Regions from separate parts of the Paenibacillus sp. FSL H7-689 genome, predicted to be linked through region 4. Evidence: riboswitches for the same ligand, from Rfam matches in the RefSeq annotation. Region 4 holds a riboswitch; each other region holds the start of a gene.
The links. Region 4 has a riboswitch for cyclic di-AMP ahead of C170_RS02665 (3D domain-containing protein). Riboswitches for the same ligand answer to the same signal wherever they lie in the genome.
Positions count from the first base shown of each region.

Region 1: it holds a riboswitch for cyclic di-AMP, as region 4 does, so the genes downstream of both, C170_RS14940 (hypothetical protein) here and C170_RS02665 (3D domain-containing protein) in region 4, are expected to answer to the same signal.
Region 2: it holds a riboswitch for cyclic di-AMP, as region 4 does, so the genes downstream of both, C170_RS11655 (C40 family peptidase) here and C170_RS02665 (3D domain-containing protein) in region 4, are expected to answer to the same signal.
Region 3: it holds a riboswitch for cyclic di-AMP, as region 4 does, so the genes downstream of both, C170_RS05865 (C40 family peptidase) here and C170_RS02665 (3D domain-containing protein) in region 4, are expected to answer to the same signal.

Region 1 covers NZ_ASPU01000015.1:849,587-851,791, reverse strand. The annotation lists gene C170_RS14945 (glutathione peroxidase) at 1-300, opposite strand, end outside; cyclic di-AMP (ydaO/yuaA leader) riboswitch at 672-847, shown strand; gene C170_RS14940 (hypothetical protein) at 963-1,361, shown strand; gene C170_RS14935 (HAD family hydrolase) at 1,602-2,205, shown strand, end outside.
Region 2 covers NZ_ASPU01000015.1:160,842-163,046, reverse strand. The annotation lists gene C170_RS11660 (carboxymuconolactone decarboxylase family protein) at 1-282, shown strand, start outside; gene C170_RS11655 (C40 family peptidase) at 356-820, opposite strand; cyclic di-AMP (ydaO/yuaA leader) riboswitch at 826-957, opposite strand; gene pelA (pectate lyase) at 1,386-2,205, shown strand, end outside.
Region 3 covers NZ_ASPU01000009.1:29,114-31,318, forward strand. The annotation lists gene C170_RS05860 (hypothetical protein) at 1-809, shown strand, start outside; cyclic di-AMP (ydaO/yuaA leader) riboswitch at 1,055-1,192, shown strand; gene C170_RS05865 (C40 family peptidase) at 1,196-1,666, shown strand; gene C170_RS05870 (GNAT family N-acetyltransferase) at 2,022-2,205, shown strand, end outside.
Region 4 covers NZ_ASPU01000004.1:51,230-53,434, reverse strand. The annotation lists gene C170_RS02670 (TatD family hydrolase) at 1-354, shown strand, start outside; cyclic di-AMP (ydaO/yuaA leader) riboswitch at 596-849, shown strand; gene C170_RS02665 (3D domain-containing protein) at 1,123-2,205, shown strand, end outside.

The DNA of each region.
Region 1 (2,205 bases), on a different contig from region 4:
GCTTGAGCCGTTCACATCAATTTTCTCAAACATGGGGAAACTCACGCCATAATTCATCTGACAGAACTCGGCAATATCGTCGGAAGATCCTTTTTCCTGTGCAAACTGGTTGCTTGGGAAACCAAGCACTTCAAATGGAGCATCTTGAAACTTGTCTTGCAATTCTTGCAGACCTTTGAATTGAGGGGTAAGGCCGCATGAGCTTGCCGTATTCACAATCAGGAGCACTTTGTCACGGTAGTCGGACATTTCAACTTCTTGACCGCGAAGGGTATTCACTTTGTAATCGTAGACTGTCATCTAAATCGCCTCCATTTATTTACTCTTATATCTTCTATTATATTGGTTGCAATTAAATATTGCAAAACTAATATGGTGTTAAAAGAATCAAAACAGGCAAGTTGTGCAGAATACGTGAATGAATTGCGAAGTGATTTACGCCAGAGTGAGAATTAGATAGCCTTGAAGAGATAGATAGAGTATAACTTTGTTGTAAGCGTTATTATGGATAGGAATTGGCAAAAATCTGCCGATTTGGTGATCTGGGCGGACTTTACACCGACATGGCACGGGTGTATGATTCATAACGTAATTTCAATTTAAACTAAAATGTACTTGAAAAACGAAACAAACGATAATATCGCTCGATCTTACCTTAAGATATACGAACGATGTTTTAATCGCTGAGTTTCCATTCATTAATGAATGGGAAACGGGGGAACCAACGGAATGCGCTGTCCAGGACAGTGGGCATTCATGGGGTGAATTTTCCGGTGACAGCCGGAAATAGGGCGACTCTCGCGCCCGAATCCGTCAGCTAACCTCGTAAGCGTTAAAGGGAGAGGCAACAAGCCGTACGCTGGTTCATGGTGTTTTCGCCATGGGTTATTTAAGAAGCGTTCGGGAGGCCTTGGTCCCCCACGCTTCTTTTTTGTTGTCTTTTCACGCCAAGGGAGGAACGAATGATGGATACTGAGATGATCTTAGTGACTGCTCCAAATGAAGCAGGACGCAAATTTATCAAATTGCTGATGTACAAAAAAATGCCGTTTGCCGTTCTAACCAACAGTGCAGGGGAAGAGCGCAGACTCCGTAGAATCGGAGTAGAACATGTCATTCGCATGAATACGGCTGCAGCTCAAAAATGGTTTTTGCCGCAGGGCAGCGTAGGCAACGTGTTTATTTTCGAGAACAGCCTGAATCTGACCTGTCGTTATTTACAGATCTGCCGTTCATGGACATCGAAATCCCTGTGCGTCATTACGGAGCAGAGTCATCCTAAGGGCATCTATCGGGGCATGGGCGCAGACCGGATTGTATATTCGCTCAATGGGGAAGTTGGCTTTCTCCTCAATGGTTAATGCCATAGCTTGTGATTGCTCAGGTGTAAGGTGCCTGTTATAATTGAATGTATTAGAATCAATTTCAGAATTTACTCAAGGTATTATGAAATTGATTCATCGATAAACGGAAGTTTGAGGAGACTCATGCAGGATGGTGAGTCTTCTTTTTTATGGTTTTAAAGGTAGTTCAAGACTTTTTGAACACGAACTTTTAGATTAGGATCAGGAATCACCTGTGGCTTACAAGGAGGAATTGGCGTGCCGGATGTAGGTGGATTGAAATGGTTGTTTTTTGATGTTGGAGATACGCTGGTGGATGAATGGGAGCCGGTTGATGATATTATCGGACAGTTTGTCCGTGAAGCTTGTGCTTTGGGGTATCCGGTGAAGATTGAGGCGGTACGCGAACTGTTCGCGAACTGTTACCGAAAATATGAGCAATGGCCTATGAGAGTGGCAATTCGCACATTTGTTGAAGACGAGGGGCATCAGAAACAGATTCAGGACAAGCTGAAGTTTCAAAAAGATCTTGAACGTCCTTTTCCTTCAGCAGATTCCGTTCTTCAGCAGTTGTCACGGCATTATCGCATTGGCATTATTGCCAATCAGAGTCCTGGAACGGAAGAGAGACTGGAGAGCTACGGCTTGCGGAAGTATGTTGATGTTCTGGCATGTTCGGCTGAAGAAGGAGTGTCCAAGCCAGACCCTGAGTTATACGCTGTGGCCTTGAAGCAGGCCGGTTGTGAACCGGAGGAAGCCGTCATGATCGGAGATCGGATCGATAACGACATTATACCTGCTCGGAATCTGGGCATGCGTACGATTCGAATTATGCAGGGTTACGGAAGATTCCAGCCAGAAC
Region 2 (2,205 bases), on a different contig from region 4:
GCATTAAGCGATGTGCTGCCAGGTGTGGTGAAGTCGTATCATGAGTTTACCGGAGAATGCTTCCAACCTGGCGTGATTGATGCGAAGACAAAACAGCTAATTGCGCTTGGCATTGGATTATTCGCCAACAATGAGGTATGTACCTTCTACCATGTAGAAGAAGCCCGTGCCAAGGGTGCAACTGATCAGGAGATCATGGAGACCGTAGCCGTGGCCGGAGCTGTTGGTGGAGGACATGCCCTGTCTCAGGGTGCGATGCGAGTGCAGAAGGCGCTGCATTAGTAAGCAATGCAACATAAATTTTTAAGTGCAAAAAAGGCATCCGGTTAATAACCGATGCCTTTTTGTATGTGAATCACATTTTACCTAACATTTTATCATACATAAACTGTCCAGTTACCCGACGTGCTGTTACATAACGATCATTGAAGTATGGATTCGATAACTTCGTGATGCTTACACCTTTACTGCTGGAGGCATGAGCGAATTGTCCGCCGCCGATATATACACCTGTATGTGAAATGCCTTTGCCTGTTGTATTAAAGAACACCAGATCACCTGTCCGAACATTGCTCTTGGAAACGGGAGTACCTGCTTTGGCTTGCTGCTGCGAAGTACGTGGTAATTCAATGCTGTATTTGTTGAAAAGATATCTCATAAAACCAGAACAGTCGAAGCCGGCTACAGTTGTGCCACCCCATTTGTAAGGAATACCTGTCATGTTGTTCACTACGGAGTTGATACTGCTTGCCTCTGTGCTTGTTGCCCCGGATGTAAATAATACAGCTGCTCCAAAAATGGAGATAATCAGTTTTTTCAAAATCAATGTTCTCCCTTCGATGCCTACGGAGTTAGCTAAGGGTTCGGTAGAAGGTTCCCTATATTTCCTATGTATAAGAATAATTCACCCAAATTGGTTCCCCCGTTTTCAAACATGAAACTCGGCAATGAATAATTAAGTTTTTGTAACTATTTGAAACTATATTGCATAAATGCGTAATTGTCAAACCCATTTAAACCCTTTCTTAATACCTCAATGTTAGCGGAATTAAGGTTTTTATATGAAAAAAGGGATCAAGTTGGGGTATCATTCATGACAAAAACGTCATTATTGATTCGTTTAAGACGAATTTGGATAAATAGATAGGTTTGTCATGAGTTAAAAGAACTATTCCTTTATGTAGAATTAGAGAGATTATATTCATTGAGTTGCATATATTGACAAAAATCGATTTTTTGCATATTATCTGATTATCCAATCCACATATTGGATTAAAATTGATTTTATTATGCGATAAATACAAATAAAGGAGGTTTAGAGACGCGTATCATAGGTAAAGTAGAAGTGGAAGATTTATAAAAACGAACATAGGAGAGTGTTACATTTGAAAGCGAAGAAAATAATTACTTTTGTCCTGGCATGTACGATGGTGTTCTCAGCAGTTGGAATGGCAGTTCTCCCTGTAGGGACGGTATCTGCTGCAGATGCGTCGGGTACTACAGCGAGTATTTCTGATATTTTGAAGAACCAGCTGCCGGATGGAGGTTGGAGAAAAGATTATAAACAGACAAGTGGAGAGTGGGCAAAGTCCACGATAGACAACAAGGCTACATACTCAGAAATTAGAAGATTGGCGAAGGAATTTAAAAAGACGAATGATCCGCGTTACTCCACAGCTGCAATCAAAGGAATTAACTTTTTGATCAACATGCAGTATTCAAACGGCGGGTGGCCACAAGTTTACCAAAGCTCCGGATACCACAAGCACATCACTTACAATGATGATGCCATGATTAATGTAATGATCATGCTGGATGAAGTAGCGGCACGCAAAGGTGATTTCTCATTTATCGACAGTACACTTGCTAACCGCAGTAAAAATTCAGTTGCCAAAGGTGTGGAGGCGATTCTGAATACACAGGTCGTTTCAGGTGGTAAGCTGACAGCATGGGGACAACAACATGATTCCAGCTCTCTTAAACCAGCGAGCGCAAGAATCTACGAAGTGCCATCGCTGACAGCTGGAGAGAGTGTAACGATTGTTAAATTTCTGAAAACCAGACCTGCTAACGCTAAAATTACCGCATCCATTAAAGGAGCGGAGGCTTGGTTTAACAAAGTGAAAATTACGGGTTACAAGTATGAAAGAGCTAATGGAGATAGTAAAATTATCGCTGATTCCAAAGCTGCACCAATTTGGGCAC
Region 3 (2,205 bases), on a different contig from region 4:
ATATGTTCATTGCCGCACTCTTATTTCTTTATCAACTCATTTGGGGATATTTCTTCTATCGAATGGTACAATCGGCCGTCATCCCACTGCTCCTTCGCTATCCAGATGCTGATGCCGGTGAGCTGAGTACACTTTTGTTCAAAATGGAAAGTCAACTTAACCTGTCTACCCATCCGGAGGTTCATCGTTATCTATGGATTCTCGGGGGCATGCTGCTGGTTCGCATGTTGATCAGCCCCCTCATTCAGGCAGGACTGCTCTACTCACTTCAGCACTTTAATTCTACAGAAGAGCGCATTCCCTTTGTCCGCGGAATCAAAAATCTGTGGAAACCGATGCTGCTGCTCCACACCATACGTACATTATTGATACTTCTGCCCGCCTACTGGCTCATACCGAAGCTCTACTCGATTCTCATGGACGGATTTCATTCCCTTCAATTACTTTTACCTGGCATACCTTATGTTGCTGCCTGGATTGTATATGGTTGGATCATCCACCATGTCATACTCTATATGCAGTTCGGTGTTTCGGCACCAGAAGGAGAAGGCGGGGCTCACGGTACCCTCAAAGCACTCTGGATTGCACTGCGTCATCTCATCGCTGTAATCGGCATTGCATTACTGCTGGGCGGAGTACACCTGCTCGTCTTTGGGGCATTCACTACAGCCTCATGGTTATTAACTGGACTGACCGGACTTATACTACAACAGACGTATCCACTTGCCAGATGTCTATTGAGTCTGTGGAAAATATGCAGCCATTTCCGATTATGGCAGTCCAAAATATCCAAAGGCGAGAGCAGATAGTTTAAAAATTGTTACCATCACATGTTAAACTCATGGCCTAATATGTACTTATAAATAGGCAAACCTCAACCTTTCCCCGTCAAAGGTCGAGGTTTTTTTTGCTAAATTTGTTGCTAAACGTTGCCAAAGCCGTACTCCTCTGTTACAATAATCGCAGTGAGTTTTTAGTAACAACTTTGTAATCTTTACATTCATATTTGTAACTACTTAAAATTAAATCGTCATTTCTTGATTTCGCAGGTGCATAACTAGCATAGCCAAATTCCTGGCACCTGGGAAGCGGGGGAACCAGTTATGGGTGAATTGATCTTGCTACAGAGGGATCATAGGGGACCTTCAACCGAATCCTTAAGCTAACCTCGCAGGCATTGGAAGGGGAATATCTCTTGTTCAAGAAGAAATTAACCGCAGCTGTACTTAGCATCACATTCGCTTTATCGCTTGGTGCAGGTAGCGCATTCGCAGATTCAAAGATGGACACAGTAATTGATTCAGCAATGGGAACTACATACAAAAGTGGGGGAACAACGCTTAACGGCTTTGATTGCTCCGGATTTACCCGGTATGTATTCGACAAGTTGGGTATTGATTTGGCACGCCAATCCAGTTCCCAATTCGACATGGGCGATTCCGTATCCCGCATGGAGATGAGAGCTGGCGATCTGGTGTTCTTTAATACAACAGGTAAAGGCGTGTCCCATGTAGGAATCTTTGTAGGGGATGGAAAGTTCGCACACTCCTCTTCTTCCAAAGGCGTTACGATCAGTGCATTGAGTGAAAACTATTGGGCCAATCGTTATGTTGGCGCAAAACGGATTATGAGCACGGACGCATATGAATCACTGGCCCTTGACTAGGGACAAGCTGAGCAACATGATGCTGTAACCATTAACCATATTGGAACGAAGCAAGAAGCATAACAGAACCGCCCGGTACATTCTCCGCAGGAATGTATCCGGCGGTTTTTTTGTGCTTCAATCCTTATTCATGTTGCAAGTTATACTCGGGGCATATCCTGCGACATCAACAGGTTCATTTTGCGTTCGTTCGTCCGTGCCCTTATGATGTTTTTACCCATCCCGTTATAATATAAACGAAATTACCGGAACTTTTGTTTCATTTTTTTTCTTGGGAAGGAAGACTTGCTAAATGAACATCTCTTTTGTAGAGTGGACAAAGAGTTCTGTTTCAAGGAAAGGAGCATGCAGGTGTATGAAGGAAACCCCTGTGACGTTTCACGTTGTACCCATGCGAGAAGAACATGCGGAGCTTATCTGCAGTTGGCAGTATGATCCGCCTTACAATATCTACAGCTGGCTCCCCTGGGAGCAGATGAAAGCTCTGGAAGTGGAATTCGGAGATGCACAGCTGCGGCAGGAGCAATATGCGATCGTCC
Region 4 (2,205 bases):
ATTTTGCGTGAAGAGAAGGCGGGCGAAGTTGGTGGTGTGATGCACTCGTTCTCGGGCAGTTGGGAAACAGCAAAAAGTTGTCTCGATATGGGCTTCCATCTCTCCTTCGGAGGACCGATCACATTCAAAAATGCAAAGCAACCCAAAGAGGTGCTGGAGAAGGTTCCTATGGACCGGTTTTTCATTGAAACAGATGCTCCATATTTGACACCGCACCCTTATCGTGGGAAGCGAAATGAGACAGCGCATGTACGTCTGGTTGCAGAGGCAGCTGCGGAAATTAAAGGCATTTCGGTGGAGGAAATTGCTGCAATAACAACCAAAAATGCCATGGAACGATTTGGGATTCGTTAAAAAAACGAGCAAATGAGGTGAAAAAGGCAGGTAAGCGGAGGTAATTTGCCCTTTGATCCAAATAAATCAAGAATATTACAATATTTTAACCAAATATTCAGAAAAACGTACTTGATCAACGCTTTACAACATGCATCAAAACAGGATATCATCTTTTCAGTGAATTGTTGTGCGGAAAATTGGACAGATGTTCGGGGGATGAACAAAGGGACACTTTCCGATGAAACAACATTACTTTCATGAATCAGTCTCGCTGAGTCTCCGTTATCGGAGAGCGGGGGAACCAATAGGGCTTAAACATCGGTGTATTTGGCCGATGCGCAACGTTCGCTGACCCAAAAGCAGCGAAGGGAACTGCGAAGCCGTATTTGATTTCTTCTTTGGGTCTCGGGGTGAATTCAAGGGCGTCCGCCATGAGCGGGTGACCCAAGATAGGGCGGCTCTCTTTCGCCCGAACCCGACAGCTAACCTCGCAAGCGGAAAAAGAGAGGCAACCTCGTGCATGAATTTCCGATATTCAAAATCATTCGGAAGCCACGAAAGAGTTCCTCTTACACTCTTTCTTTGGCTTTTTTGTTTTTGAATAAAAGAAATATTGTCATCATACGGTAGGTATTCAGGAGGATGACATCATGTTGCGAAGATTGATTCATGGTGCAGAACCGGATTACGTTGGTCCAATCTGTGTTCTGTAGAAAATTTGGTATAGTCACGTCAAAGACATCATGCATTACTTTAGACGGCGAGGCTATGAAGGAGGACGGAGAAGTGGGCACATTCCAACCAGAAGAGACCCATGAGTCACGATCATCCAGTAAGTCTTTCGCGTTGCGGTGGAAGCATGAGAACATGCGTCAAATGGCATTGATCGCGATTTTCTCAATTGCGCTTACAATCATGATCTTGTTAGTCGTTTACGGTCAGGCCGGGAAACAAATTTCGCTGGTTATTGATGGCAAAGCTCAGGTGGTAGAGACTCGTACAGGAATGCTTCAGGAAATGCTGGAGGAGCAGTCGATCACAGTCAGCCCTCACGATAAGGTATCCATGTCCATGAATGGGGCGATTACAGATGGAGACCGAATCGTTATTGAGCGGGCCGTTCCAGTTAACATTACGGCAGACGGAGACACCAAGACTCTGTATACAACCGATTCATCGGTAGAAGATGCAATTCAAAAATCAGGTATTCAAGTTGAAAGTAATGATAAAGTGTATCCGGCGCTTGGAACTGCTATCAAAGCGGAGATGAAGATCCGTGTAGTGCGCGTAACAAAGCGTACAGTGGAAGTAGAGCAACCGATCGCTTACAAAGTCATTAAAACGGCTGACCCTAGCTTGTACAAAGGGGATAACCGTGTCGTTGTGAACGGCAAAGAAGGCACAATTGTACAGCATATCGAAAAGGTATTTCAGGATGGAGAATTGGTCTCCAAAAAAATGGTCGGCAAATCTGTCGCTAATAATCGTGTAGATAAAGTGATCGCTGTCGGCACCAAAGCAAAACCGGTCGTGAAGGAACCTGAGATTCAGACCGTATCGGCTCAAACGTCAACAACCAAAAAGGCTACAACAACGAACTCGAAGAAAACATCTGCCTCGGGCAGCAAAGTGATTACCGTATCCGGGACTTCTTTTAAATACTCCAAAGTACTTAAAAATGTATCCATGACTGCCTACTCTTCCGAAGAGCCTGGCATTGGAACTAAAACAGCTTCCGGTACTCGTGTAACGGAAGGACGCACCATTGCGGTTGATCCCAAAGTCATTCCAATTGGCTGGTGGGTATATATCGAAGGTCTGGGATTCCGTCGTGCGGAAGATACAGGCGGTGCCATTAAAGGCAACAAA